Regions from separate parts of the Gordonia sp. PvP123 genome, predicted to be linked through region 1. Evidence: predicted binding sites of a transcription regulator. Region 1 holds the regulator's gene; each other region holds the start of a gene.
The links. The regulator LexA, encoded in region 1, represses DNA repair genes until DNA is damaged. The targets are predictions, from matches to a motif close to CGAACANNTGTTCG.
Positions count from the first base shown of each region.

Region 1 (7,508 bases):
CTCCCAGGCCAGCGCCCGCCAGCGCGCAGGCCGATGCGGTCGCGTCGCGCCCGGTGTCTGCATCCGCCTCTACAGCGAGAACGACTTCGAATCCCGGCCGGCGTTCACCGACCCCGAGATCCTGCGCACCAACCTGGCCGCCGTCATCCTGCAGATGACCTCCCTCAAGCTCGGCGAGATCGCCGACTTCCCGTTCGTCCAGCCGCCCGACGACCGCGCGATCCGCGACGGTATGGGCGTTCTCACCGAACTCGGCGCCATCACCGTCCCACGCGAGGGCGGCCCGCCTCGGCTCACCCCGACCGGCCGGTCGATGTCGCGGATTCCGGTCGATCCGCGGGTCGCCCGAATGCTCATCGCCGGACACGAGCTCGGCTGTCTCGACCACCTTCTCGTCATCGCCGCCGCGATGTCGCTCCCCGATCCTCGGGAACGGCCGGCCGAGCACCGGGAGGCCGCCGACGCCCAACACCGGCGCTTCGTCGTCCCACAGTCGGACTTCCTGTCCTACGTGGAGCTGTGGCGATACCTCGGCGAACAACGCAAGGAGTTGTCCGGCAGCCGCTTTCGGCGCATGTGCGAGCGGGAGTACCTACACTTCCTTCGCATCCGGGAGTGGCAGGACCTCCATCGACAGCTGACCGAGATCGTCAAGGACCTCGACTGGTCGGTCGCGCCCACCGAACTCGACGCCGATGCCGTCCACCGGGCCATCCTGTCGGGTCTGCTGAGCAACATCGCCGCCCGCAACACCGAGGGCCGCGAGTTCACCGGTGCGCGCAACACCACACTGCTGATCTTCCCCGCCTCTCCGCTCGCCAAGAAGCCACCCGCCTTCATCATGGCGGCCGAAATCCTCGAGACGTCCCGACTCTTCGCCCACACCGTCGCCGGGATCGATCCGCTGTGGGCCGAGAAACTCGCCGGGGATCTCGTCAAGCGCACCCACAGCGAACCGCATTGGTCCGCCAGACGCGGGGCCGCGATGGCCTACGAACGCGTGACGCTCTACGGGGTCCCGCTCGTTGCCCGTCGGCGCGTCGACTACGGCCCCATCGACCCGGTGGTCTCGCGGGAGCTGTTCATCCGGCACGCTCTCGTCGAGGGCGACTGGCGGACGCAGCACGCCTTCTTCGACCGCAATCGCAAGCTTCTCGAGGCCGCCTCGGACGTCGAGAACCGCACGCGCACCCGGGGTCTGGTGATCACCGAGGACCAGCTCTTCGAGTTCTACGACCAGCGGCTACCGGCCGACGTCACCTCCGCGCGGCACTTCGACTCATGGTGGAAGAAGGCCCGCCGGGCCGAACCGGATCTGCTGGATCTGCGTCCCGAGGACGTCACCGGCGGCACCGACGTCGCGCCGACGGACTACCCCGGCGCCTGGCAGCAGGGCGACACCCGACTCGAACTGCGCTACCGCTTCGAACCCGGCGCGCCCGACGACGGGGTCACGGTCGTGATCCCGCAGGCATTGCTCCCCCATGTGCGTCCGGCCGGATTCGACTGGTCGGTCCCCGGCATGCGCGCCGAACTGGCCACCGCACTGGTCAAGTCCCTGCCGAAGCAACTCCGCAAGAGCATGTCCCCCGCGCAACGATTCGCCGACCTCGCCCTCGGCCGACTCACCCCCCGCAAGGAGCCGCTGGCCGCCGGACTGGCGCGCGAGCTGTCGGCGATCACCAAGATGAGGGTCACCGCAGCCGATTTCGACGTCGAACGGGTGCCGGCTCACCTCCGGATGCACTTCGCGGTCGCCGACGATGCCGGACGGATCATCGCCCGCGCGGACTCGTTGTCCGAGCTCCAGCAGAAGGGTGTGCCCGCGGCGCCGCGAACGGTGTCACGCACGCTGTACCGGGCCTGGACCGCCGACGGGATCGGCACGCTCCCCGAACAGACGACGGTCGACGTCGCCGAGCAGCGGCTGACCCGCTACCCGACGATCGACGCGGTCGCCGATGACAAGGGCCGCCCGCGTGGCGTGATCGTCGTGGACGCGTCCTCCCCCTACGCCCGCGAGCGTCTCCGTCGTCGAGGGCTCGTCGCCCTGCTCGAACTGGCGATTCCCCCGCTGTCCAAACGCCTCGCCGGCTCACTCGATCCGGCCGAACGACTCGCCCTGAGCCTGAGTCCCTATGCGGACATCGAGGCACTGCTCGCCGACTGCACTCGACGGGCCATCCGGGACGCGACCATCGGTGTCGCCGACGCCGAGCTGGCGGCAGTCCGCTCGCCACAGTCCTTTTCGGCCTTCCTTGAGCGGATCAGGCCGCGCGTCGCCGAGGCCGCCCCGGACTATTTCTCGCTCGCCGTCGCGGCGCTCGAACGGCTGGCGCCGGTCCGCGCGGCGATCGACCGGCACGCCGGATCGCTGGCTGCCGACGACGTCGCCGAGCAGATCGACCATCTCGTGTTCGACGGCTTCGTGGCAGCCACCGCACGGCGGCATCTGGAGAACCTGCCGCGGTACCTCGACGGTGCGCGGGCACGTCTCGAGGCGCTGCCCGCGTCCGCCGCGCGCGACAAGGCCGGCGTCGCGGTCGTCGATCGCGTCGTCGAGCGGTGGGCCCAACGGCTCGAACAGGTCCCTGAGCACCGACGGGCGATCGTCGACGACGAGGCGCAGTGGCTCGTCGAGGAACTACGGGTCGGGTTGTTCGCCGAGCGTCTCGGTACCGCGTTCCCCGTGTCGGAGAAGCGCGTCCTACGAGCTCTGGACCGACTCGGCTGAGACGGGATCGGTGGTGGCGGTCTCGACACGTCCGCCACCGGACGCCGACGACTTCAGATCGTCGATCTCGCGCTGGAAGTCCTCCACCGAGTCGAACGACCGGTACACCGACGCGAACCGCAGGTACGCCACCTCGTCGAGATCACGCAGCGGACCCAGGATCGCGAGACCGACTTCGTTGCTGGGGATCTCGGCCGATCCGCTCGCGCGCACCGTGTCCTCGACCTGCTGGGCGAGTTGCGCGAGTGCGTCCTCGGCGACGTGCCGGCCCTGACAGGCACGACGCACACCGCGCATGACCTTCTCGCGACTGAACGGCTCGGTGACCCCGTTGCGTTTGACCACGGCGAGCACGGCGCTCTCCACCGTGGAGAATCGGCGCCCGCACTCCACACACGAGCGACGCCGTCGGATGGCCTGCCCTTCATCTGCGACACGCGAGTCGATGACCTTGGTGTCGTCGTTCTTGCAGAAGGGGCAGCGCATCGTGTCCTCACGCAGGTCGCGGGACGCTGGAACGCACCGAAACCGTGCGCCCCGCCGCTTCTCGGCCGGCCCCTGTGACATCGAGGATACCGCCCGGCCTCAGCGGTACCGGGGGGTGAGCAGGGGCTGACCCACCTGCAGCGCACTCGACGGCAGATCGTTCATCGCGACGATCTCGTCGATCACGATGTCGCGGGGCATCTCGGGCGCCACCCGGCCGGCGATCGTGCTGAGGGAATCCCCGGCGCGCACGTGGACGACCTCTGCGCTCACCGCGGCGGGCGTCATCGAGTCCGAATAGTTCTGACCGACGACACCGAACACCCACACGACGAACGCGAGGCCGACGCCGGCGAGGACCGCGACGGCGGTGCGGCGACGGCGACGGAACACCGCCGCATCCGGACCGACCGGCCCGCGGCCCCGGGCACCCACCGCGGAGCCGCAGTGCGTGCCGCCGACGCGTGGCGTCAGTGGCGACCCGCCCACCGGACGGTTGCCTGCCGGCCGGTTGTCGACGGGCCGAGAACCGTCGGTCAGCGGGGTCCGGGTCCGGATACGGTCGGCGCGGTCGGTGCGCGCCCGGACGGTGTCGGGACGCTCGGTACGGACGGGAGCGACGAGAGTGGCGGTGCGCATGGTGCCCTCCGGGTGTTCGGTGCGGGATCTTCGGGTGTTCGGGTGTCTGGCATCCGGTGTTCGAACTTCGATCAGATGTTCGATGCACTGATGTTCGAATTTGTAGCACGGCGCACCGACAAAGTCTCGCGACACATCGAACAAATGTTTGAGGTGGAGGTCGCACTCCGCTAGGCTCGGACGCGGCTGAACATCCCCACGGGCCATCTACCAGCACGTTCCGAAGACGAGAGGAACCGAACATGAGTGACACCGGCGATAGGCGCGGCCGAGCGCGGGGAGCCGACGACGAGGCCCCCATCGACGTCGCCGCCGCCGAGGCCTCACTCACCCCGCGCCAGCTCGGGGTCCTGGAAGTCATCCGCCGCTCGGTACGCGAGCGCGGTTACCCGCCGAGCATCCGCGAGATCGGCGACGAGGTCGGCCTGGCCTCGACATCGTCGGTCGCCCACCAGCTACGGACCCTCGAGCGCAAGGGTCTGCTCAAGCGGGATGCGAACCGGCCGCGTGCGGTCAACATCGCGCCGAGCGAATCGCCGTCGCCGGAGACCCCGCCGGCCGGCCGGCTGCCCGAGCCGACCTTCGTGCCGGTCCTCGGCCGGATCGCGGCCGGTGGCCCGATCCTGGCCGAGGAGGCGGTCGAGGACGTGTTCCCGCTTCCTCGCGAGCTGGTCGGCGAGGGCTCGCTCTTCTTGCTGCGCGTCGTGGGCGAGTCGATGATCGACGCCGCCATCTGCGACGGCGACTGGGTCGTCGTGCGGCAGCAGAACGTCGCCGACAACGGCGACATCGTCGCAGCGATGATCGACGGCGAGGCCACCGTGAAGACCTTCAAGCGTCAAGGCGCCAATGTGTGGCTGATGCCGCACAACGAGCTGTTCGATCCCATCCCGGGCAACGACGCCGTGATCCTCGGCAAGGTCGTCACCGTGATGCGGCGAGTCTGACCTCTCCCCCGACCGAACGGTCGAGCACCGCCGCGGCAGCTTCTCGCGCCGCGGCGGGGTCGGACGTGGCCAGCGCGGCGTCGGCGGCGGCGCGGCAGTCCTGCGCGGTCACCTCGCCGAGCCGAGCCCCCACCGCGGCGGCCGCGGCCGGCGCGCTGGACAGCGAGGTCACCCCGAGACCGACGAGCACGCAGGCGAGATTCGGATCGGCAGCCGCCTCACCGCACACCCCGACCGGCTTGCCCTGGCGGACACCCGCTGCGGCGACACCCGCGATCAGGCTGAGCACCGCGGGCTGCCACGGATCGGTCAATCCGGCGAGATCGGCCGACATCCGATCGGCCGCCATCGTGTACTGCGTCAGATCGTTGGTGCCGATCGACACGAAGTCCACCTCGGCGAGCACGGCCTCGGCCAGGATGGCGGCCGCGGGCACCTCGATCATGACCCCGGCGACCAGGCCCCGGCCGCGGACCTCCGCGGCGAAGGCGCGCGCCTCGGACGGCGAGGCGATCATCGGCGCCATGACCCACGGCGCGACGTCGGAACCCGACGCGGCGTGCGCGATCGCGTCGAGCTGGTGGGCTCGGATCTCGGGATGCGCCAGGGCGATTCGATCCCCACGGACACCGAGCGCGGGATTGGATTCGTCTGGGTGGGTCACGAACCTCAAGGGCTTGTCCGAGCCGGCGTCGAGGGTACGGATCACCACCTTCTGGCCGTCGAAGGCATCGAGTACCTCGCGGTAGATCGCCGCCTGCTCGTCGACCGATGGTTCGTCGGCGCGTTCGAGGAAGGCGAGTTCGGTGCGGAAGAGTCCGACGCCCTCGACCGGATGCCCGGCGGCGGCCCGCGCCGACGATCCGTCGGCGACATTGGCGAGCACCGAGACGGCGATGCCGTCGGCGGTCTGCCCCGGACCCGTCCACCCGGCGACGAGCTCGGCGTGCCGACGATCCTCCTCGACTCGCGCCCGCGCCGTCTGCGCATCGGGCTCCACCTCGACCCGGCCGGTCGTCCCATCGACGAGAATGGTTGTGCCGGGTGCGATCTCGGCGAGATCGGCCACGGCCACCACACACGGGATCCCCAGTTGCCGGGCGATGATCGCGGTGTGGCTGGTCGGCCCACCCAGCCGGGTGACGAGCGCGATCGTGGTCGTCGGGTCGAGGCCGGCGGTGTCGGCGGGCGCGAGGTCGTCGGCGAGCAGCACCGAGGGCACCTGCGGTGTCGGCACGCCCGGTTCGGGTAGACCGAGCAGTTCGGCGAGCACGCGGTCGCGAACATCGTTCAGATCGGTGACCCGCTCGGCCATCAACCCGCCGAGTTTGGTGAACACCGCCGCGAACTGATCGGTCGCGGCGACGGCAGCGGCCTCGGCCGTGGCGCCCTTGGTGATGAGCGCGCTCGCGGCCCCGATCCACCCCCGGTCCTCGGCGAGTCCCGCGGTCGCCGCGAGCACCTCCGCGGTCACCCCGGTGTTCTGGGAGGCGCGCGTACGCAGTCGCGAGGCGACGGCGCCGGCCGCCGTGGCGAAGCGTGTCACCTCGTCGGCACGACGCTCCTCGGCGATCTCCACGCCGACGCCGAGCTTCTCCGGCGAGTGATCGGGTCGCTCGCCCGGCCACAGCGCGGGACCGTGGGCCAGTCCGCCGACCACCGGGGTCCCTGTCAGGATCTGCGCCATCGTCTTGCCTCTCACTCGACTACCGATGTGACCACCGTTACAAAAAGTGCTTGACTTGTCAACACAAACAGGCGTAAACACAATTACTACAACATGCAATCCCACACGCCTCAACAAGCGGGGTGGTCGGAACCGGAGATCGGAGCGGTGTGTACGCCGAGGAGAGACAACAGGCGATCGTCGACGAGGTGCGCGTCGCGGGGCGGGCGTCGGTGGCTGCGCTCGCCGAGAAGTTCGACGTCACGAGCGAGACCGTCCGTCGAGACCTCGCCGTCCTGGAGCGTGCCGGACATCTGCAGCGGGTCCACGGCGGTGCCGTGCGCGCCGAGGTCATGCGCGCCCTGGGCGAGCTCGGCATCGACGAGCGCGAGTCGAGCCAGATCGAACAGAAGACGGCGATCGGCCGGGCGGCGATCCGTTTCCTGCCGCCGGACGGCGGTTCCGTGCTCTTCGACGCCGGCACCACGACCTACCGCGCCGCCGAGGCGACCGCGCCCGATCGGAGGCTCACCCTGTTCACCAACAGCCTGCCCATCGCCGGCCTGCTGGCCGGCACCCACCCCGACGGGCTCCATGCGCTCGGCGGACGCGTCCGTGGTCTCACCCAGGCCACGGTGGGCGTCGAGACGGTGGACGCGCTCCGCCGACTGCGGGTCACCACCGCGTTCCTCGGCACCAACGGTCTGAGCGAGTCCCATGGGCTGTCGACTCCCGATCCCGACGAGGCGGCGGTGAAAGCGGCGATGGTCTCAGCCGCGCAACGCGTCGTGGTCCTCGCCGACAGCTCGAAGATGGATCGCGAAGACCTCTCCTCCTTCGCCGGGATCGACGACGTCGACGTCCTCATCACCGACTCCGGGATAGACCCGGCCTTCTCGGCGGCACTGTCCGCGCGCGGCGTCGAGGTCGTGATCGCATGATCGTCACCGTCACCGCGAACCCCAGCCTCGACCGCACCCTCGAGCTCGGCGCACCGCTGGCACGCGGCGAGGTGCAGCGCGCCGGTACGGTCCGC
Region 1 covers NZ_JBEPPN010000001.1:340,813-348,320, forward strand. The annotation lists gene hrpA (ATP-dependent RNA helicase HrpA) at 1-2,734, shown strand, start outside; gene nrdR (transcriptional regulator NrdR) at 2,708-3,220, opposite strand; gene ABIC25_RS01545 (LysM peptidoglycan-binding domain-containing protein) at 3,320-3,859, opposite strand; gene lexA (transcriptional repressor LexA) at 4,102-4,806, shown strand; gene ABIC25_RS01555 (phosphoenolpyruvate--protein phosphotransferase) at 4,784-6,493, opposite strand; gene ABIC25_RS01560 (DeoR/GlpR family DNA-binding transcription regulator) at 6,643-7,413, shown strand; gene pfkB (1-phosphofructokinase) at 7,410-7,508, shown strand, end outside.

Region 2 (7,508 bases), on a different contig from region 1:
GACCCGCCTCGAACTTGCGCTTGCCGATGTAGCACCACGGGCAGGCGATGTCGGACCAGATGTCGACGGTGATGGGAGCACTCATGGCCGTCTCAACATCGCCGTGACGGAAATCGTTCCCCACGGCGCCGAGCGCCTGTCCAGCGGCCGGGGCTACTGAATCGTCGACTCACCCACCCTGCTTCACAGGTGTTCAGAAGGGTGGTGGGTTGGCGGTGTCCCACGCGTCGAGTTCACGACGGCGGGTGGTGGTGCGGGTGTCTCGCTGTTCGGCGAGGTGGCTGCGGGCCGGGTGGTCCGGTGGTTGCCTGGGGACGAGGTAACCGAACAGATCGCGGCCGTTGAAGGCGTTGCCGACGAAGGTGTGTCCGGTGGGGGATCGGAACCATGCGGTGCAGTACTCGTCCTGGTAGTCCCGCCACATCCCGAACGTCTTGATCCGGTGATGGAAACGACACAGCGGCTTGAGGTTCCGTTGTGTGGTGGCACCACCAGTGGTGGGTGTGTGGTGGTCGAACGGGATGGTGTGGTCGAGGTCTGCCTCCCACACCGGTTGCGTACACCCGGGAAAGGTGCAGCACAGTTCTCCGCACCGCACCAGGGTCTGGAGTTTGCGACTCGGGGTGTAGCGGGATTCGGCTGGCTGCTGCGGCTGACCGGTGATGAAGGACCGGCGGGCACCGTCGACCAGCGATCGCATGGTGTCGGCGTCGAGCAGCCCGTGGCCGTCGAGGAACCCCGGGTCCTGATCGAGGCCGAGCAGCGTCGACAGGTTAACCACGATGTGGAAGGTCGGTGCCGGGGCGTGGCCGGTGACCGCCGACGGTGTGGCCGAATCCGCCGACGCCGCGGTCGTGTCAGCGCCGTCGGTTGGGGTGGTGTCGTCGTCGAGGTCGACCGGTTCGGGTGGAGGTGCGCAGTGTGGGCAGCGGCAGGCCAGCACGTCGAGGTGTGCGGCCAACGCGAGCAGTGCGTCGATGCGTCGTTGCCGTTTGGTGCGTGGGTCGTGAGGGTGCACGGAGGCGGCCATCGCGTTGAGTTGGGCATCGAGGGTGGCGGCGTCGGTGACGGGCAGGCTGCCGCTGATGCGGGACTGGCCCGGACCGAACCGGTCGGGTCCGATGGTGATGTGGCGGTCGTCGCCGGCGCGTTCGCGGCGGCGGCGCACCGCATCCGGTGCGTGTGTGGCGACGATCGCATCGACCATGGTGGTGAACTGGGTCGTCGACATCGGTGGGCGCGCGAGAATCGCTTCGGCCAGATGGGCATCGACGGCCTGCATGTCGGCGTCGGACACGAAGTCGGTGCGCTTGACCGCGATCTCGAACCGCTTCTGGTCGATCCGGCCACACGCCAGGGTGCTACCGGTCAGCATCAACCGGTACCGCAGGACGTCACCTGTACGGATGAGGTCGCGGGCCTGTGCCGCGGTGATCATCAGGGCTGCACCGAGTTCGGCGGTGGCCTGATCGAACCCGTCGGGACCGAACTGCGCGTAGGGGTCGATACCGGCGGCGGCGTCGGCGGCTCGGCGGTGGAGGTCGTCTTCGGAGAAGACCTGTCCGTCATGGTGTTCGGTGCGGCGGAGGTGGTAGTCGAGTTCGCGCTCCTCGTGCAGCAGACTCGCCGCGGTCAGGAGCCGATACGACGCTGCGGAGGTGATCGACGCGCAGTGGGTGATCACATCGACGAGCTCGGTGGCGGACAACTCGTTGTCGACAACCACTGCAGGCAACGACGATTCGACCCCGGACTCCTCACCCGAGATATCTGCGCCGCCCCCGAACTCCATAGATCAAACATACGTGCGACCACCGACAAGAATTGCCGACCGTCACTCGGCCGGACCACCCCGGCGGCGATGCCTGGGTGGGACGCTGATCACCGTCACGGGCAGCGTGGCGACCCTCCGATTCCAGGGTAAGCAGAACGCAGCGCTCAGCGCTGACGAGCCGAAGCACTTCCGATCGCGACTGTGGTGTCATTGATCAGTGGAACTGCGACCGTGCGAAACTCCTCGAGCAGCGGCCTGGATCGTAAACTCCCAGGAGCCGTGGCAGGATTTGACCGCTTTCGCCACTCCAGGGTTCGAGGCCTACGCGCGATTGCGGTTCATGCCCGACCCCGACGGACAAGACTTCGCCGCGGGTCCGGACGATCCCACGGATCAGGCCAAAGTTGGTCGTCTCTGCGAGTTGTTGCACTCTGCGACCGGCACTCCGGACGACTGTTACTTCGCAATCTGGGAGGGATGGCCTGATACCTCAACGGTTATGCGCCGGAGCGCCCGAATGATCATCCCCAACCGGTCCTACTACCTCCTGCACGGCCCGCTATCCGACTTCGGACGCTGGGGCGTGCGAGAGACGGGGCACAACCCGGCATCGTTTGTGTGGCCAGCCGATCACGCGTGGTGCATCGCCTCCGACGTTGACGCCCACTGGGCGGGCATCGGTGCGAATGCGGAGACCATCGCAGACCTACTGACCCACACAGACCTCGACATCGTTACCGCTGACCCCGATTCAGGTGCGCCCGCCGAGTACGCCGCGCCCACTCGATACTTCACTCGGCCGGACGACCACAAGTGGTGTAACACCCTGCGAGTCAACAGTTTCGAAGACACAGGTCTATTCTTATGAACAGTCGGGTGGTGGTGCAGGTGGGTAACGAGGAAATTTTCCGAGTCGAGCTTCGAACTGACCTGAGAGGGCCGGAGCTCAGCGACGCGATCCGTCGAGCTGTTTTGCAGCAAGCCGGTGACGCAGGGGCGGTCTCCATCGGTGACATGTTTGTGACAGGCAGCATCCTCCTTGACGAGGATACGATTCAGCACTCCGTCCGGGTTCGCCTCTTCTTCGGAGGGCCACACGCACGTCGACGCCGCTGAACACTTCGCACCGCGACGGAACCTATCGGCCGATCTGATCGCACCGGCCCAACGGGCCAGGTCGCGCACCGAGCAGGGGCGCATCGCCCCTGTCCGAAAGCTCACCCCCGAGGCTCATCTCGCACCCCGGGCGCGATGGCGCGCATCCACACCTCGCGGATCGCCACACCGATGAGAATCAACACGAGGGAAACGGTGCCGTGTGGGTAGACCTCATCGACCGCGCCGGGGGTTGCGAGCACAAAGAGGCCCAGCGCTACGAAAGGCGCTGCGACCGTGATGATGCCGGCGATGAGGCGACGGGCTGCGAGCGCATCGACGATAGCGGCGATCACGACCGCCACGAATGCGGCGAGCGCGTATACGGCCGGATCCTGCCACCACTCCGGGCCAGACGACCTCATGAGATCGACATAGCCTGCGACGGTGGTGGGAGTGTAGATCGTCCAACCGTAAGACCTGCCTACGAAAGAAGCGTCGACCGCGACATACTCCGTCATCCACCAGGTGATTCCGCCTGCAAACAGCGCGGCGACAACGAACACCCACCACATGACGTGACCGACAGTCCTGGCGGTGAACAACACACGCTTTCGTGTCATGGCTGCAACTATGCGGCAGATTCTGCGTCGTAGCGCGTTTCACAACGCCGAAGGCCGGCCACCCGTGCGGGTGACCGGCCTTCGGTTGTTGCTGCGTGAGCAGACGCGGGGATCTGATCAGGAGATCAGAAGCTCATCCCTGACGGAGTCAGGTCAGAATCCCATCCCGCCCATCTCGTCGCCGCCCGGCATGGCCGGGGCAGCGTTCTTCTCGGGCTTGTCGGCGACGACGGCCTCGGTGGTGAGGAACAGAGCCGCGATCGAGGCTGCGTTCTGCAGCGCCGAGCGGGTGACCTTCACCGGGTCGTTGATGCCGGCCTTGAGGAGGTCCTCGTACACACCGGTGGCGGCGTTGAGGCCGGTGCCGGTGGGCGAGTTCAGGACCTTGTCGGCGACGACGCCCGGCTCGAGCCCGGCGTTGATCGCGATCTGCTTGGCCGGAGCCGACAGCGCGACCTTGACGATGTTGGCGCCGGTGGCCTCGTCACCCTCGAGCGAGAGTGCGTCGATGGCCGGCTCCGACTGCAGCAGGGCCACGCCACCGCCGGCGACGATGCCCTCTTCGACAGCAGCCTTCGCGTTGCGGACGGCGTCCTCGATGCGGTGCTTGCGCTCCTTGAGCTCGACCTCGGTGGCCGCGCCCGCCTTGATGACCGCAACACCGCCGGCCAGCTTGGCCAGACGCTCCTGCAGCTTCTCACGGTCGTAGTCGGAGTCGCTGTTCTCGATCTCGCCGCGGATCTGGGCCACGCGACCGGCGATGGCGTCGGGATCGCCCGAGCCCTCGACGATGGTGGTCTCGTCCTTGGTCACGACGACCTTGCGTGCGGTACCGAGCAGCTCGACGCCCGCACCCTCGAGCGAGAGGCCGACCTCTTCGCTGATGACCTCGCCACCGGTGAGGATGGCGATGTCGGCCAGCATGGCCTTGCGGCGGTCACCGAAGCCCGGGGCCTTGACGGCGACGGACTTGAAGGTGCCCTTGAGCTTGTTGACGACGAGGGTCGACAGGGCTTCGCCCTCGACGTCCTCGGCGATGATCAGCAGTGGCTTGCCGGCCTGGATGACCTTCTCCAGCAGCGGCAGCAGGTCCTTGATGGTCGAGACCTTGCCCGAGACCAGCAGGATGTACGGGTCGTCGAGGACGGCTTCCTGGCGGTCGGCGTCGGTGACGAAGTAGCCCGAGATGTAGCCCTTGTCGAAGCGCATGCCCTCGGTGAGCTCGAGCTGCAGGCCGAAGGTGTTGGACTCCTCGACCGTGATGACGCCTTCCTTGCCGACCTTGTCCATCGCCTCGGCGATGAGCTCGCCGATCGAGGGGTCGCCTGCCGAGATACCGGCGGTGGCAGCGATCTGCTCCTTGGTCTCGACCTCCTTGGCGCTCTTCAGCAGCGACTCGGTGACGGCCTCGACGGCCTTCTCGATGCCGCGCTTCAGACCCAGCGGGTTGGCGCCGGCAGCGACGTTGCGCAGACCCTCACGGACGAGAGCCTGGGCCAGAACGGTGGCGGTGGTGGTGCCGTCGCCCGCGACGTCGTCGGTCTTCTTGGCGACTTCCTTGACCAGCTCGGCGCCGATCTTCTCGTACGGGTCCTCCAGCTCGATCTCCTTGGCGATGGACACACCATCGTTGGTGATCGTGGGGGCGCCCCACTTCTTTTCCAGGACGACGTTGCGACCCTTGGGTCCCAACGTCACCTTGACGGCGTCGGCAAGGCTGTTGAGGCCCCGCTCGAGGCCGCGACGGGCCTCTTCGTCGAACGCAATTTGCTTGGCCATGGGTAAGTGATCCTCCGAAGGGGGTGACACTAGGTTCGTATGGCCGGAACTCGGTGCCCGCGACGGACGACCGGTGTGTCATTCGGTACCGGCCTCACCGTCCCGACCTGGCACTCACAGTCCGTGAGTGCCAACCTCGTTTTTAGCACTCGACCACTGCGAGTGCAAGGCTGCCGCCGGCGTCCGTTCGCCGGCATGGTCGAGCGCGGTACCCCTGGCTACGTTGGTGGCATGGCACTCGCGTCCAGGGCGTTCCGATTCGGCGTCAACATGCTCGCCGTCGACACCACTGCCTCATGGCGGTCTCGTGCACGTTCCGTCGAAGAGCTCGGATACGACGTCCTCCTAGTCCCCGACCATCTGGGCATCCCGAGCCCGTGGCCCGCGCTGGCGGTCGCGGCCACCGCGACCCAACGGCTGCGCGTGGGCCCGTTCGTCCTCAACGCCGCGTTCACCAATCCGGCGCTGCTCGCCCGCGACGTGGCCACCGTCGACCAACTGTCCGACGGCCGGGTGGAGCTCGGCCTCGGTACCGGGTACGTCCGGGCGGAGTTCGACGCAGCCGGGATCGAATTCCGGTCCGCGGGACGACGCGTCGACCATCTGGCGGCGACCGTCTCGCAGGTGACCGAACTCCTCGCCGACCGGGATCACCGGCCGCGTCCCGTGCAGCCGCGGGTACCGCTCCTGCTCGGCGGCAACGGCGACCGGGTGCTGCGGATGGCCGCCGAGCACGCGGACGTCGTCGGATTCACGGCGGCCCGCACGGGTCCCGACGGCGATCTGGAACCGCTGTCGGCAGCCGGCTTCGACGAACGGGTGGCGTTCGCCCGCGCCGCCGCAGGCGAACGCGCCCCGGACGTCGAATGGAATCTGCTGATGCAGATCGTCGAGGTGACCGACGACGCGACGGCGGTGGCCGAGGAGCTGATCACCCGACACGAGCTGTCGATGAGCGTCCAGGAATTCATCGAGCTGCCGTCGGTGCTGATCGGATCCGCCTCCGACATCGCCACGCGCCTCGTCGACCTCCGCGAGCGCACCGGGATCAGCTACCTCACCGTGCTCGAACCGGCTCTCGAGGCATTCGCCCCGGTGATCTCGCAACTGCGTGCCGCCGACTCGTGAGCGCCGGCCCCGCATCATTCAGCCCGCCGAACATCGTCGAACCCACCTGACGACGAGTCGCCGATCCGGATAGGGTCGTCGGGTGGAATTCCTGCTGATCATCATCGTGGCGCTGCTGGCGATCATCGCGGTGGTCGTCATCTTCAATTTCCTGGGCAACCGCAAGGCCCGGCAGGCCGAGCAGGACGCCCTGCGTGAGCGGACCTACCGGCCCGGCGACCCGTTTTCGTCGGCCGACGACGATTCCGTCTTCGGCGATCCCCGCGATCTGAAACCCGGCGACCTCGTCGAGCTGCGCGGTCAGACCTACGCGGTCCGCGGCACGCTGCGCCTGACCCAGGACGGCTACACCTGGACCGAGAACTTCCTGGACACCGGGGTCGGGTCGAAGGCCTGGATCTCGGTCGAGGACGATCCCGACCTCGAGGTGGTGCTGTGGCACGAGGTGCCCGGGGCGACCGTCACGCCGGGCGCCGACACCGTCGAACTCGAGGGTCGTCGATACCGGTCCGAGGAAGCGGGTTCCGCGCGCTTCACCTCCGCGGGCACCACCGGGGTCGCGGCGTCGGGCCGGATGGCCTACCACGATTACCAGGCCGGCCCCGACCGCCTGTCGTTCGAGGACTACGGCAGCGGCTGGGAGTGCGCTCGCGGCGAACTGCTGGCACGCGCGGACTACCGCATCTATCCCAGCAACCCGGCTCCGGAGACGCCCTGACGGCCCTCACCGCCGTCCACCCGACCCAGACGTCCTGAGCACGGAGATCGAAGCACGCATGACAGAGAACCTCGGACACCCCGGCGACCTTTCAGCCCAGCTGGCCGTCGCCTACGCCGACACCAGCGCGGCCCAGCTCGGATTCTCGCTGAGCGCCCCGTTGCAGGAACCCCTGGCCCAGGAGGACCGCGACATCGACGGCATCACCGTGTCGGTGCGCCTGCTCGGCGCGAGCCATCAGGTGCTCGTCGAAGACGGGGTGCAACGAATCTGTGAGACCGTCGCCTGCCTGCCGGAAGTGACCTCGGCGCTCCCGGAGAGTTTCCAGGAGAGCGGCTATTACTTCAGTTCCCGTGTGGAGTCCGTGAACCCCGACCAGCTCGCCGCCCTC
Region 2 covers NZ_JBEPPN010000021.1:11,005-18,512, reverse strand. The annotation lists gene ABIC25_RS24530 (DsbA family oxidoreductase) at 1-85, opposite strand, end outside; gene ABIC25_RS24525 (HNH endonuclease signature motif containing protein) at 194-1,792, opposite strand; gene ABIC25_RS24520 (hypothetical protein) at 2,992-3,492, opposite strand; gene groL (chaperonin GroEL) at 3,646-5,271, opposite strand; gene ABIC25_RS24510 (TIGR03621 family F420-dependent LLM class oxidoreductase) at 5,503-6,399, shown strand; gene ABIC25_RS24505 (DUF4178 domain-containing protein) at 6,482-7,117, shown strand; gene ABIC25_RS24500 (DUF2617 family protein) at 7,176-7,508, shown strand, end outside.
Region 2: a site for LexA is predicted at 1,797-1,810, ahead of ABIC25_RS24525 (HNH endonuclease signature motif containing protein). Genes of this name have one in related genera too.

Region 3 (7,508 bases), on a different contig from region 1:
AAGCGCCCGCCGTGTTCGGCCCAGGTCAGTCTGGGTGCACGCAGCCGGGAGCCGTCGCTGTCCATCTCCCACGCCTGTGCGGCGTAGGAGTGCACGAAGTAGAAGCGGGTGTCGGCGTCGAGCCCGTCGAACAGGACCGACCCCTCGGGCGCGTCGACCGTGTTCCACCCCATGTGCGGCAACACCGGCGCGGGCAGCTGCGTCACGCTGCCCGGCCACTCCCCGCACCCGTCCGCCTCGACGCCGAACTCGACGCCGCGTTCGAAGAGGATCTGCATGCCGACGCAGATGCCCAGGACCGGCCGGCCCCCGGCGAGCCGGCGACCGACGATCCGGTCGCCCTTCACGGCGCGCAGACCTTCCATGCAGGCGGCGAAGGCGCCGACGCCGGGCACGACGAGGCCGGTGGCGTTCAGGGCGGTGTCGAAGTCGGAGGTGACGGTCACTTGTGCCCCGGTGCGTTCCAGCGCGCGCTGCGCCGACCGCAGGTTGCCCGACCCGTAGTCGAGGATGGTGACATCGACGGCGCTCACAGCGCACCCTTCGTCGAGGGCACACCCGTGACGCGCGCGTCGTATTCGGTGGCGGCGCGCAGCGCACGGGCCACGGCCTTGAACTCGGCTTCGGTGATGTGGTGCTGGTCGCGGCCGTAGAGCACACGGACGTGCAGGGCGATCCGAGCGTTGAGAGCGATCGATTCGAAGACGTGCCGGTTGATGACCGTCGAATACGGCACGCCGGGGTAGCCGCCGATCACCGCGGTCAGCATGTGCTCGGGCTCCCCGGTGTGCACGCAGTACGGACGGCCGGAGACGTCGACCACCGCCTGGGCGAGGGTCTCGTCCATCGGAATCCACGAGTCGCCGAAGCGGCGGATGCCCTTCTTGTCGCCCAGCGCCTGACCCAGCGCCTGGCCGAGCACGATCGCGGTGTCCTCGATGGTGTGGTGGCCTTCGACCTCGACGTCGCCCTTCGCCTCGACGGTCAGGTCGAAGCTGCCGTGCTGACCGAACGCGGTGAGCATGTGGTCGAAGAACGCGATGCCCGTCGAGATGTTCGTCACGCCGGTGCCGTCGAGGTTCAGTTCGACGGCGATCGACGACTCCCGGGTGGTCCGTTCGACCTTCGCGATGCGGGGTGCCCGGCTCTCGGATGCGGGGTTGGTCACTGGGTGTTCTCCAGATCTGTGGTGGCAAGGGTGCGGCTGACGTCGAGGAAGGCGTCGTTCTCGTGGGCGAGTCCGACGGTCACCCGCAGGTGGCCGGCGATCCCGACGTCGCGGATGAGGACGCCCTGGTCGAGGTAACGCTGCCACGACGCCGCTGCATCCCGGAAACCGCCGAACAGCACGAAGTTCGAGTCGGAGTCGACGACGCGGTACCCGGCCTCGGTGAGCGCCGCGACCACACGGTCACGTTCGGCGATGATCGCCGCGACACCGGCGAGGGTGTCGTCGCTGTGCCGAAGGGCCGCGCGCGCCGCCGCCTGGGTCAGCACGGACAGGTGGTACGGCAGCCGGACGAGCTGGATCGCGTCGACGACGGCCGGTGCCGCCGCGAGATACCCGAGGCGCCCGCCGGCGAAGGCGAACGCCTTGCTCATGGTGCGGCTGACGACGACCTTCGCCGGGAACTCGTCGATGAGCTCGACAGCGCTCGGCGCCGCGGAGAACTCCGCGTACGCCTCGTCGACGATCACGATGCCCGGTGCGGCCTCGACGATCCGGCGGAGATCGGCAAGCGGGATGGAACCGCCGGTCGGGTTGTTGGGCGAGGTCACGAAGACGACGTCGGGTTCGCGGTTGGCGACTTCGGCGACCGCGTACTCGGTGTCGAGGGAGAAGTCGCCTGCGCGCGCGGCGACCAGCCAGGTGGTGTCCGTGCCGTCGGCGATGATCGGGTGCATCGAGTACGACGGGACGAAGCCCAGCGCGCTGCGGCCCGGTCCGCCGAAGGCCTGCAGCAGCTGCTGCAGGACCTCGTTCGAACCGTTTGCCGCCCAGAGGTTCTCGACGCCCAGCCGGACACCGGTGGCCCGGGTCAGGTAAGCGGCGAGGTCGGTACGCAGGGCGACGGCATCGCGGTCGGGATAGCGGTGCAGCTCGGCGGCCGCCTCGCGCACCGACGCGGTGACGTCGTCGATCAGGGCCGCTGACGGCGCGAGCGGGTTCTCGTTGGTGTTCAGGATCACCGGAACCTTGAGTTGCGGTGCGCCGTAGGCACTCTTGCCGCGGAGGTTGGCGCGCAGCGGCAGATCGTCGACGGTGATCGAGCCACCCGGCACGACTGCACCCACCACCGCATCGGACGCGGTCACCGGGCGGCACTCTTCACGAAGCGCTGCTTGACCGCGTCGCCGTGACCGGGCAGGTCCTCGGCATCGGCCAGGGTCACCACCTTGTCGGCGACCTCACGCAGCGCGGCTTCGTCGTAGTCGATGACGTGGACGCCCTTGAGGAACGTCTGCACCGAGAGACCCGAGGCGAAGCGCGCCGAACCCGACGTCGGCAGAACATGATTGGAGCCGGCGCAGTAGTCACCGAGACTCACCGGGGCATACGGGCCGACGAAGATCGCGCCCGCGTTGTGCACGCGGTCGGCGACCGCGGCGGCATCGCGCGTCTGGATCTCGAGGTGTTCGGCCGCATAGGCGTCCACGACCGCGAGCCCGGCGTCGAGGTCGTCGACGAGAACGACGCCCGACTGCTCCCCCGACAGCGCGGTGAGTACACGCTCGCGGTGCTTGGTGGCCGCGACCTGGGTGTCGAGCGCGGCGTCGACGGCATCGGCGAGTTCGGCGCTGTCGGTGACGAGCACCGAGGCCGCCAGCACGTCGTGTTCGGCCTGGCTGATGAGGTCCGAGGCGAGGATGCCGGGATCGGCCGAGTCGTCGGCGAGGATCGCGATCTCGGTCGGTCCGGCTTCGGAGTCGATGCCCACCACGCTGCGGCAGAGCCGCTTGGCGGCGGTGACATAGATGTTGCCCGGGCCGGTGATGAGGTCGACCGGGTCGAGGACGGAGTTCGGCGCGTCGGCGGCCTCGGTGTCGTGACCGCCGTAGGCGAGCAGGGCCACCCCCTGGGCACCGCCGACGGCCCACACCTCGTCGACGTCGAGGAGCGCGCAGGCGGCGAGAATCGTCGGGTGCGGCCAGCCGCCGAAGTCCTTCTGCGGCGGCGACGCGACGACCAGCGAGCCGACCCCGGCCTCCTGGGCGGGCACGACGTTCATGATGACCGACGACGGGTACACCGCGTTGCCGCCGGGAACGTACAGACCGACGCGGCGGACCGGAATCCACTTCTCGCTCACGACGCCGCCGTCGACGACCTGCGTGCGCGTGGTCTCGCGACGCTGGTCGGCGTGGACCGTGCGCGCGCGCCGGATGGATTCGCGCAGCGCGTCGGCGATCTGCGGGTCGAGTTCGGCGAGGGCGTCGGCGATGACCTGGGCGGGCACCCGGACCGATGCGGGGCGGACGCCGTCGAACTTCTCGCCGAAGTCGAGTGCGGACTCGGTGCCGTTCTCGGCCACCGCATGCACCACCGGCGTCACCGTGTCGAGGACGGCATTGACATCGGTACCCCCGCGGGGCAGCGCACGACGCAACTCGGCGAGTGTCGGCGTGCTACCGCGCAGGTCAATTCGGGCGAGCATGATCTCTCCTGGTGGCTGCGGATTTACCCGACAAGGATACGTGTCGGATGCCAGTGGGTTTCTGGTGCGGGTGGTGCGACGGTTCTTCTACGGTGGACAACGGAATCGCCCACGACCGTGAGGACGCGAAAGAGTGCCAGTACTGCGGGTGCCGGGACATGCCGTTGCTCCGCGACTACACCGCCGAACACGAACGGGCCGTGAACCTCGGCGGCGACGCGGTGCGGGCGCTCGATGCCGACGACCGCGACACCGCCCGGCGGCTCGCGGACCGGCTCGTGATCGAACTGCGGTCACACTGGCGCGGCGAGGAAGACGGGTTGTTCGCCCAGTTACTCAACACCGACCGGGACCTCTTCGCCGGGTACATCGACCCGCTCATCGCCGAGCACCGGGAGCTCGATGCGTTCCTGACGTCGATGGACCTGTCCGATCCCGCCGACCGCGACCGGTTCCGACGCGAGGTCGACGGGCTGCACCGGCACATCGCGAAAGAGGAGGACGCACTGTTCCCCGCGTCGGTGACGACTCTCGACGGCGATCAGTGGGATGCCGCGATCGCCGCCTGGGAGCACGCGCATCCCGGGGAGAAGCTGCTCGACCACGGCGTGTAGGCGTCGGGAGGGTGCCCACACGCCTGCCTGAGCTGGGTCGCCGGGCTGACCAGATGGCGCCTACCACACGACACCGACAGTTCCCACCGCCCGCAGATTGCATCAATAGATCTGCGCGACAACATATCTCGAATCCTCCGCTGCCCGATTCTCGTGTACACTCGAACGTACATTCGCAGCAACGGCTCTCGGGGGAGGTGACCGTCATGGCCGACACCACACACGTCGACGACGATTCGGCTGCGCCCCGACCGCGTGCCGTCGAGCTGGTGGCCGAGCTGCATGCGATCCTCGACGAACTGCAGACCGTCAATCTGTCTCCGTGCACCGACGAAGAGTTGATCGAGGTCGCCGCCGCGACCGAACGCGCCATCGCCCGAACCACGTACGCCGGTGACCGGCAAGTCGCCGAAGTCGAGGGTCGTGACCTGCCACGCAAGACCGGGTACCGCACCCTCATCCAGTTCATGAACCACCGACTCCGCGTCACCAACCCGGTTCGGCGGCGCAAGCACCTCAACGCCACCGCCACGCTCACGTGCCTCAGCGGCGACCGCCTCGAACCGGAACACCCCACCCTGGCCGCAGCATTCGCCGCAGGAACGGTCGGGACCGCCCACGTCCAGGCCGCCCTCGATGTCCTCGACCAGATCCCCCACGCTGTCGACCACGATGTGACAGTCGCTGCGGAACGGCAGATGGCCGAGATCGCCGCCGATTACACACCCGCCGACATCACCCAACTCGGCGCGCGGCTCCTCGCTCACCTCGACCCCGACGGCACACTGTCCGACGACACCGACCAGAAACGACGCCGCGGCCTGTGGATCGGACGCCAACGAGCCGACGGCACCGCCACCATCTCCGGCACCCTCACTCCCGCACTCCACGCCCGACTCACGATGATGTTCGCCGTCTGGGGCACACCCGGACTCAACAACCCCGACGACCCCAACTCACCGTCCGGACCGGCCGGCACCGCCGACCCCGACGCCCTCGCGCCCGCAGCCGATCGTGACCAACGCACCCCCGCCCAGACAAATCACGACGCCCTCGACGCCGCGCTCACCGCTGGCTTGTCAGACGGGATTCTCGGAACGTCGCACCGCGGCCTGCCCGCCCATCTGATCATCAAAGCCGATCTGGGCGACCTGATCCGCGAAGCCGGGCTCGCCACCACCGCCACCGGCACCCTGCTGCCCATCCCCGACCTGGTCGCGATGGCCGGCGACTTTCAACCATGGTTGGCAGTATTCAAGGACGCCACCGCCGTCCCGCTGCACTTCGGACGCGGCAAACGCCTCGCCACCCGCGCACAACGCCTCGTCTCCTTCGCCCGCCCCGACGGTGAAGTCTGTTCCGCACCCGGCTGCGATCAACCCGCCACCCAGGTCGAACTCCATCACGCCCAGAAAGATTGGGCCAAGGGCGGTCTCACCGACATCGACGACCTCGCACCCGCCTGCCCACGGCACAACCGCATGGTCAGCGACCAACCCGGCCAATACACCACCCGAATCGAACGGTCCGGACCCGACGAAGGCCGCTGCCTCTGGCGGTTGAACGCCGAACCCGGCGCGCCACCCAACCCCGACCGCCTCAACCGCCGACCCGACATACCCCGGCGATTCGCCGAACATCTGAACACCGTGCGCGACGAGATCCACGGACCACCAACCCGGCCCGGCGATCAAGCACGCCCCGAGGCGCCACACTTCCACGACGTCCGCCGGTCATGGTTGAACATCAGCCACGTCATCGACGTCCGACCACCCCGACCCGGACCACCCCCACCCCGGCCCTCCCTCGTCGAAGCACACGTCGTGGAGCTCCTCGCCACCCACTGACCGCGCCCGAGAGGTCGCACCTGCTGGCAGAGGATTCCCGACGCTCTCGGGTTCGTCGACCACAGGGTCCGGGACCGGTCAGGTGGCACCATGAACAGCGCCATGGGAACAGTTCCTGACGTTGCCGCCGACTTCTTCTCGGGCTCGCCGACGGGCCTGGCGATCTTCCTCGCCACCGAGCGGGCGGTCCGGACCCTTGGTGATGACGTGACCATTCGAGTCACGAAGAGCCAGATCACTTTCCGGCGAAGGTCCGGATTCGCGTATGTCTGGCGTCCAGGCCGCTACGTGCGATCCGAGCCCGCCTCGATATCCTCCGGTCGTGCGCAACCCGCGATCGCCGCTACACCTCTGCTGCCTGCTCTGGGCGCACGACGACGCGGCCGGTGACCTCACCCGATACGAGGACACCGTTCTCGATCTGCTCCCCGAGCACGGCGGTGCGGTGCTCAACCGGGTGGTCGGCGACGGACAGGGCGGTACGCCGCATGAGGTGCAGATCCTGCGGCTCGCCGACCGCAGTGCACTCGACGCCTATCTCGCCGATCCGCGCCGCACGGCGCTCGCCGACGAACGGGACCGGGTCATCGCCCGTACCGAGGTGTTCGAGGTCGATGTCCGGGCCGGCGATCCGGGCAACTGATCCCTCAGGGCGCGGGGATGTCCAACCCGAGGTCGAGCACGGTGACCGAATGGGTCAGCGCACCGACCGCGAGATAGTCGACGCCGGTGCGGGCGTAGTCGATGGCGACGTCGAGCGACAGACCACCGGAGCTCTCCAGTTTCGTCTCCGGCGAGCGCGTGTTGCGTCGCTGGACGGCCATCTGCGTTTCCCACGGCTCGAAATTGTCCAGCAGGACGAGCTCCGGCCTCAGTTCGAGGACCTCGTCGAGCTGCGCCAGCGAGTCCACCTCCACCTCGACCGGCAGCCCGGGAGCCGCGTCCCGCACCGCTCGCAGTGCGGCCGCGACCGAACCGGCTGCGGCGACGTGGTTGTCCTTGATGAGTGCCGCATCGCCGAGACCCATGCGATGGTTGACTCCCCCGCCGGCCCGCACCGCGTACTTCTGCAGGTGGCGCATTCCGGGCAGAGTCTTGCGGGAATCCCGGATCTTCGCGCCCGTCTCCTCGACGGCCGAGACCCAGGCCGCGGTGGCCGTCGCGATCCCCGACATGTGCGAGATCAGGTTCAGCGCAGTGCGTTCCGCGGTCAGCAGCGCGCGCGTCGGGGCGTGCACCGACAATACGACGGTGCCCGGTTCGACGCGGCTGCCGTCCTCGACCCGGGTTCCTATCGTGTACTCGCCCGCGCCGATCACCTCGTCGAAGACCGCCTCGACCACGGGCACACCGGCGATGACGCCGTGCGCGCGACTGACGATCGCCGCGTC
Region 3 covers NZ_JBEPPN010000010.1:60,329-67,836, forward strand. The annotation lists gene hisH (imidazole glycerol phosphate synthase subunit HisH) at 1-533, opposite strand, end outside; gene hisB (imidazoleglycerol-phosphate dehydratase HisB) at 530-1,168, opposite strand; gene ABIC25_RS19525 (histidinol-phosphate transaminase) at 1,165-2,316, opposite strand; gene hisD (histidinol dehydrogenase) at 2,313-3,656, opposite strand; gene ABIC25_RS19535 (hemerythrin domain-containing protein) at 3,815-4,270, shown strand; gene ABIC25_RS19540 (HNH endonuclease signature motif containing protein) at 4,477-6,117, shown strand; gene ABIC25_RS19545 (DUF5655 domain-containing protein) at 6,220-6,507, shown strand; gene ABIC25_RS19550 (hypothetical protein) at 6,440-6,760, shown strand; gene nadC (carboxylating nicotinate-nucleotide diphosphorylase) at 6,765-7,508, opposite strand, start outside.
Region 3: a site for LexA is predicted at 4,433-4,446, ahead of ABIC25_RS19540 (HNH endonuclease signature motif containing protein). Genes of this name have one in related genera too.

Region 4 (7,508 bases), on a different contig from region 1:
ACCTTAGCGATGCATCTCACCGAATCGACGCGCCGAAGTGGAACGTGTTCTAGTTTGGTTCGTATGACATTGCGCGTGGTCGAGTGGTCGACCGGAACCGTCGGACGACATGCCATCGCCGGGATCGACGCCCGGCCCGACCTCGAACTCGTGGGGGTGTGGGTGTCCGACCCCGCCAAGGTCGGCAAGGACGCCGGTGAGCTGGCCGGTCTCGACCGTGGGCTGGGCGTCGCCGCGACCGACGACCGTGATGCGTTGATCGCCCTGAAACCCGACTGCATCGTGCACACGGCGATGACCGACGATCGCGTCATGGAGTCGATCGAAGACCTGATCTTCTTCGTGGAGCACGGGATCAACGTGGTGTCGAGCGGCCCGGTGGTGCTGCAGTTCCCGCAGGGGATTCTGCCGGATTCGCTTCTGGACCGGATCGCGGCCGCGGGCGAGTCGGGCGGGGCGAGCCTCCACGTCAACGGCATCGACCCGGGATTCGCCAACGACGTGCTGCCGCTGGCGATGACGAGTCTGTCGCAGCGCATCGACGAGGTGCGCTGTCAGGAGATCGCCGACTACTCGACCTACTACCAGCCGGTGGTCATGCGGGATCTGTTCGGCTTCGGGCAGCCCCTGGACACGACACCGCTGATCTTCGCGCCGGGCATCCTGTCGATGGGGTGGGGGAGTGTCGTTCGACAGATCGCCGCCGGCCTCGACCTCGTGCTCGACGAGCCGCTCGTCGAACGTGTCGACCGGGTGGAGGCCGATCGCGACTACTCCACGGTGTCCGTCGAGATCCCCAAGGGGACGATGGCCGCGGTGCGCTTCGAGGTCGTCGGCCAGGTCGACGGCGTGGATCGCGTTGTGCTGGAACACTACACACGCACCCACCCCGATCAGTGCCCGGACTGGCCGTCTCCGACCACGGGGGACGGGTGCTACCGCATCGAGATCTCCGGCGAACCCGAGATGGCCGTCGAGTTCGGGCATCACGGCGAGAACGGTGACCACAACGTGTCCGGCATGATCGTCACCGCGATGCGACTGGTCAATTCTGTTGCGGCGGTTGTCGATGCGAAGCCCGGTCTGGTCACCGCACTCGATCTCCCGCTCGTGACCGGCCGGGGGTTGTTCGCTCGGAAGTAGTCGCTATCGGCGACGGTGGTCGGGGTGATCCGAACTTGTGCGAGGTGTCGATGGCCTTGATTTCCGCCTGCACCATCGTGGGCGGCCCGCACAGATGGGCCGCATTGGTTACGGCGTATCGCGCCGTCCACTCGCCGTCGGCGCAAAGTCGGTCGAGTTGCGCTGCGATCACACGTGGTCGGTGAGTATGCGTGCGAGTTCTGCTTCGACTGGAGTAAGGGGTCGGGTGATGAGATCTTCCGGCAATGTTCGCGGGTGGACCAATTCGCGGTAGGCGAGTTCGAGGCGCCGGCCGCTGTCGCCATAGCCGACGGCGTCGGCGCGCGACAGGTCTGGGCGTGGTTGATCGCCGGACCGGGTTGGTGGTCCGTGGATTTCGTCGCGCACTGTGTTCAGATGTTCGGCGAATCGCCGGGGTATGTCGGGTCGGCGGTTGATGCGTTCGGGGTTGGGTGGCGCGCCGGGCTCGGCATTCAAGCGCCAGAGGCAGCGGCCTTCGTCGGGTCCGGACCGTTCGATTCGGGTGGTGTATTGCCCGGGTTGGTCGCCGACCATGCGGTTGTGGCGGGGGCAGGCGGGTGCGAGGTCGTCGATGTCGGTGAGACCACCTTTGGCCCAGTCTTTCTGGGCGTGGTGGAGTTCGACGTGGGTGGCGGGCTGGTCGCATCCGGGTGCCGAGCACACTTCACCGTCGGGGCGGGCGAAGGACACGAGGCGTTGTTCGCGGGTTGCCAAGCGTTTCCCGCGCCCGAAGTACAGTGGCACGGCGGTCGAATCTTTGAAGATCGCGAGCCACGGCTGCACGTCGGCGCCCATCGCGAGCAGGTCGGGGATGGGGATCAGGGTGCCGGTGGCGGTGGTGGCGAGTCCGGCTTCACGGATCAGATCATTCAGGTCGGCTTTGATGATCAGTTGGGCGGGCAGGCCGCGGTGCGACGTGCCGAGTGTGCCGTCGGCGAAACCGGCGGCCAGTGCGGCGTCGAGGGCGTCGTGATTGGTCTGGGCGGGGGTGCGTTGGTCGCGGTCGGCGGCGAGGGCCAGGGCGTCGGGGTCGGCGGTGCCGGCCGGTCCGGACGGTGAGTTGGGGTCGTCGGGGTTGTTGAGTCCGGGTTTGCCCCAGATGGCGAACATCATCGTGAGCCGGGCGGCGAGTTCGGGGGTGAGGGTGCCGGAGATGGTGGCGGTGCCGTCGGCGCGTTGGCGTCCGATCCACAGGTTGCGGCGCCGTTTCTGGTCGGTGTCGTCGGTGAGGGTGCCGTCGGGGTCGAGGTGAGCGAGGAGCCGCGCGCCGAGTTGGGTGATGTCGGCCGGTGTGTGGTCGATGGCGATCTCGGCCATCTGCCGCTCGGCGGCGACTCTGATGTCGTGGTCGATAGTGCCTGGGATGCGGTCGAGGACGTCGAGGGCGGCTTGGACGTGGGCGGTGCCGACGGCGCCTCGCGCGAATGCCTCAGCCAGGCAGGGGTGTTCGGGCTCCAAGATTTCACCGCCGAGGCTGGTGCGGGTGGCGGTGGCGTCCATCTGCTTACGCCGGCGCATCGGGTTCGACACTCGCAGTCGATGGGTCATGAACTGCATGAGCGTGCGGCAGCCGGTCTTGCGGGGGAGGTCGCGGGCCTCGACTTGATCGATCTGCCGGTCACCGGCAACGATCAGGCGTGCGATGGCACGTTCGGTATCGGCTGCCACGTCAGTCAACTCGGCATCGGTACACGGCGACAGGTCCACAGTCTGCAATTTGTCGAGAATCGCATGCAGCTCGGCCACCAGCTCGACGGCACGCGGTTGCGGCGCCGCCGAATCGTCGTCGACGTGTGTCGTGTCGGCCATGACGGTCACCTCCCCCGGGAGCCGTTGCTGCGAATGTACGTTCGAGTGTACACGATCTCGGCGCATCTGGTCGCGAAAAGCGCTGTCCAGCAATCTGTATGGTCTCTTGTGATGGTGAAGGGAGCTTGTCGGTGGCAACAGATATACCTAGCGGAACAACGAACATCGTCGTTGCAGTCAACCGGGCATCGTCACCACGACGGCAGCCCGCGCGCTTCTAATTGGGCACGTAGGTTCTCCCGACCGTGCAACGACTCTGCGCCGGCGAGCCGGGCGAGAACCCTTGTGCTCCAGTCGCCGTCGAGGCCATGTCGGCTGTTGTATCCGGTCAGTGTCCCGTCGTAGGCATCGACGTGCGAGTCCGCGGCCGCGGCGTCGTAGGTCTCGCGGTGGAGAACGGCGGCTTGGGGGAGGCGGGGTTTGACGCCCGCAGGCTCGGTGGGGTCGGGTCGGCCGATCGCCAGCCCGAAGGTTGCGATCGCATGGTCGGGCAATCTCAGCTCGTCGGCCACCTCTAGGGGGTGATTACGGATTGCGCCGACGAACACCGTGCCGAGGCCCAGTGATTCGGCGGCGACGACCGCGTTCTGGGCGGCGAGTGCGGTGTCGACGAACCCGATGATCGTGGATTCCAGATAGTCGGTCGCATCGAGCGGCACTGCCCGGCGCGTAGCGAGGCGCCGGGCACGGCCGAGGTCGGCGACCCAGACCAGGAACAGCGGCGCGTCGTCGATGAACCCCTGGTTGTTGGCCAACACCGACAACCGGCGCTTGCGATCCGGATCTCGCACCGCGATCACGCTCCACGCCTGCAGGTTCGACGATGTCGGGGCCGACTGTGCCGCCGCGACGATGGCGTGGAGCCGGGCATCATCGACGGGATCCGGCAGGAACCGACGGACCGAACGGTGCGCCAACTGAACGCCGAGAACCTCGCTGACCACGTCGAGGGTGGCTTCGGGGTCGGCGTAGCGTTCGGTGATGGTCATGCCGAGCATGCTGATGCGCGGGGACCGGTGTGACAACCTTCTCGCGCGGACTGGGCGGAAGTCCCCGCGGCGGCGAGCGGAACCTCGCCCTCCGCGCCGGCCATCAACCCTGGCGCGCCTTGAATCTGGGGTTGCCCTTGTTGATCACGTAGATGCGTCCTTTGCGCTTGACCACCTGCGAGCCGGGCTGGTTCTTCAACGAACGGATGGATGCACGGACCTTCAACGGAGCCTCCTTAATGGAAATTGTTTCCATTAAAGCAGCTCCGTCGCCACGGGTCGACGGCCGGGTCTCAGACCTCCCAGGTGTGTACCGGCTCGCCCTCGTGCATCTGGGTCACGTAGTCGCGCAGCATTCCCTGCAAGGCCTGCGCCCGGCTCTCGCCCGCGCGTTCGCGGGCCGCCACGGCCTGGCGTTGCCAGACCGACCCGGTCTGACGAGAGATGCAGCGGCCCTCGATGACCGAGAGGTAGCGCTTGCGGGCCTTGTCGGAGACCCCGAACCGGCGCAGTCCGTCCTCGGCGAGCACGAGGAGCCGGCGGAGAACGAGTTCGTCGGGCCGGACCCAGCCGACGTCGGGCCAGTACAACTGGGACTCCATCCCGGCGCGTGCGCCGGACTGCAGGTTCTCGGCGGCGGCATTGAACGACATCCGCGACCACAGCGGGCGGTCGGACTCGACGAGACCGCGGACGACACCGTAGTAGAAGGCGGCATTGGCCATCGTGTCGACGACCGTCGGGCCGGCGGGCAGCACGCGGTTCTCGACGCGGAGGTGGGCCTGGCCCTCGTGGATGTCGTAGACCGGCCGGTTCCAGCGGTACACGGTCCCGTTGTGCAGGCGCAGCTCGTCGAGGGTCGGGATGCGTCCGTCGTCGAGTTCGGCGAGCGGATCGGTGTCGGTGGAGACCGGGAGGAGGGCGGGGAAGTAGCGGGTGTTCTCCTCGAAGAGGTCGAAGATCGTGTTGATCCATCGCTCCCCGAACCACACTCGAGGCCGCACGCCTTGGTTCTTCAGCTCCAGCGGCCGGGTGTCGGTGGCCTGCTCGAAGACCGGGATGCGGCTCTCGTGCCACAGCGCGGTCTCGGCGAGGAACGGCGAGTTGCCGGCCAGTGCGACCTGCACACCGGCGATGGCCTGTGCCGCATTCCAATGCGCGGCAAAGTCTTCCGGCGCCACCCGGAGGTGCAGCTGGAGGGATGTGCAGGCGGCCTCGGGCAGGATCGAGTCGGTCGAGGTGCGCAGATTTTCGGTGTGGTGGGCGTCGGTCAGCGGTACGCCGGTGATGTCGATCTCGAGGTCCTCGCCCCGCGCGGCGAAGATCTGCTCGTTCAGCAGGTCGTACCGTGGGTTCGCCGAGATCCAGTGATGGGCGAAGTGTTCGGACCTCAGCGTCGGGAGCATGCCGATCATCACGAGGTGGCTCGAGGTCTGCGCGGCCCGCTGTTCAGCCCGGTTGAGCGACGTGCGGAGCGCCTGTTCGAGTGAGATCGTGTCGTCGGTGGTGAACGGTCGCGGCGAGACGTTGATCTCGATGTTGAACTGACCGAGTTCGGTCTGGTAGTCGGGATCGGCGATCGCCTCGAGGACGGCGGCGTTGGCCATCGCCGGTCGCATGTCCTCGTCGACGAGGTTCAGCTCGACCTCCATGCCGAGCAGCGGCTTCGGCGGACGCCCCTGGTCGGTGAACAACCCGTCGGCGAGCATCCGGGCGATCGCTTCCGTCCCGCGCCCCACCTGACGCCGGAAACGAACCCGGTCCTCGCCGGTGAACTGCTGCTTGGACACCTCGGCTCCCATGCGGTCAATACTGCCCGATCCGGGCCGCCCCGAACCCTGTTGGGAGAATGGCCGGGTGCCGCCACGCAGGAGAGTGGATCCAGCAGAGGTCCGAGCCGCAGTGCTGGCCGTCTCGGACTGGCTCGTCGACCCGACCGCGCCGCCGCCGGGACGAGCCGCCCTCGCCGACGCCGTCCGACAGTCGGCCCGGACGCTCGAACAACTGGCGCCCGGGAACTCGGTCGAGGTCCGGGTGCCCCCGTTCGTCGCGGTGCAGTGCATCGAGGGTCCCCGCCACACCCGCGGGACGCCGCCGAACGTCGTCGAGATGTCGCCGCGGACCTGGCTGCTGCTCGTCGCGGGCGTCCTGTCCTACGACGACGCGCTCGCCGCGGGCGACATCGACGCCTCCGGACACCGCGCCGGCCTGGTCGCCGACCTGCTCCCACTGGTCCCGATCGGAGCGTCGGGCGACCGGTGAGCCGGAGTGTGATCCGTCACTCGACGCCGGTGTCGAGGAATGACCCGCCGGTCCACACTGCTGCAAGATTCGCATCGGGAGCCGACGGACCCGTAAACTCCGTGATGTCTCCCAGCCCACTCGACTGACCGATCCGCAGCCCCAGGGAGCTAGTCGATGCCTGATCATTCGATCGCCAACATGAACCTGCTCGCTCCCACGACGCCGGCGGGCGGGTGCTCCGCTCGCGGCGCGGGCGCGGTCAACCCGGCTCCGCTGGACGAACCCGAGAACGAACCGCGTGAGGAATGCGGTGTATTCGGGGTCTGGGCGCCCGGTGAGGACGTCGCCAAACTGAGCTATTACGGGCTCTACGCCCTGCAGCATCGCGGCCAGGAGGCCGCTGGTATCGCGGTCGGCGACGGCAGTCAGGTGGTGGTCTTCAAGGACCTCGGACTGGTCAGCCAGGTCTTCGACGAGCAGACCCTCGGTGCGATGAGCGGCCACGTGGCGATCGGCCACTGCCGGTACTCCACGACCGGGTCGACCACCTGGGAGAATTCCCAGCCGATCTTCCGCACCACCGACGCCGGCACCGGCGTCGCGCTGGGCCACAACGGCAATCTGGTCAACACCGCGGACCTCGCGGCTCGTGCGCGTGAGCAGGGGATCAAGAGCTCGGCGGCCACGTCGGACTCCGATGTCGTGGGTGCGCTGCTCGCGCACGGCGCCGCCGACAGCTCCATCGAGCAGGCTGCCATGGAACTGCTGCCGACGCTCAAGGGCGCCTTCTGCCTGACCTTCATGGACGAGCACACGCTCTACGCCGCCCGCGACCCGCACGGGGTGCGTCCGCTGTCGCTCGGCCGTCTCGATCGCGGCTGGGTCGTCGCGTCGGAGACCGCCGCACTCGACATCGTCGGTGCGTCGTTCGTCCGGGACATCGAGCCGGGTGAGCTGCTGGCGATCGACGCCGACGGGGTCCGCAGCTCCCGCTTCGCCGAGCCCACACCCAGCGGCTGCGTCTTCGAATACGTCTATCTCGCCCGCCCGGACTCGGTGATCCACGGGCGCTCGGTCCACTCGACCCGCGTGGAGATCGGTCGACGCCTCGCCAAGGAGCACCCCGCCAAGGGTGACCTGGTGATCCCGGTACCGGAGTCCGGCGTGCCGGCGGCCGTCGGTTTCGCCCAGGAATCGGGCATCCCCTATGGCCAGGGACTGATGAAGAACGCCTACGTCGGCCGGACCTTCATCCAGCCGTCGCAGACGATCCGCCAACTCGGCATCCGCCTCAAGCTCAAC
Region 4 covers NZ_JBEPPN010000003.1:382,667-390,174, reverse strand. The annotation lists gene ABIC25_RS07180 (NAD(P)H-dependent amine dehydrogenase family protein) at 64-1,143, shown strand; gene ABIC25_RS07175 (HNH endonuclease signature motif containing protein) at 1,312-2,973, opposite strand; gene ABIC25_RS07170 (NADPH-dependent oxidoreductase) at 3,165-3,962, opposite strand; gene ykgO (type B 50S ribosomal protein L36) at 4,066-4,188, opposite strand; gene ABIC25_RS07160 (glutamate-cysteine ligase family protein) at 4,256-5,764, opposite strand; gene ABIC25_RS07155 (sterol carrier family protein) at 5,820-6,224, shown strand; gene purF (amidophosphoribosyltransferase) at 6,381-7,508, shown strand, end outside.
Region 4: a site for LexA is predicted at 3,004-3,017, ahead of ABIC25_RS07175 (HNH endonuclease signature motif containing protein). Genes of this name have one in related genera too.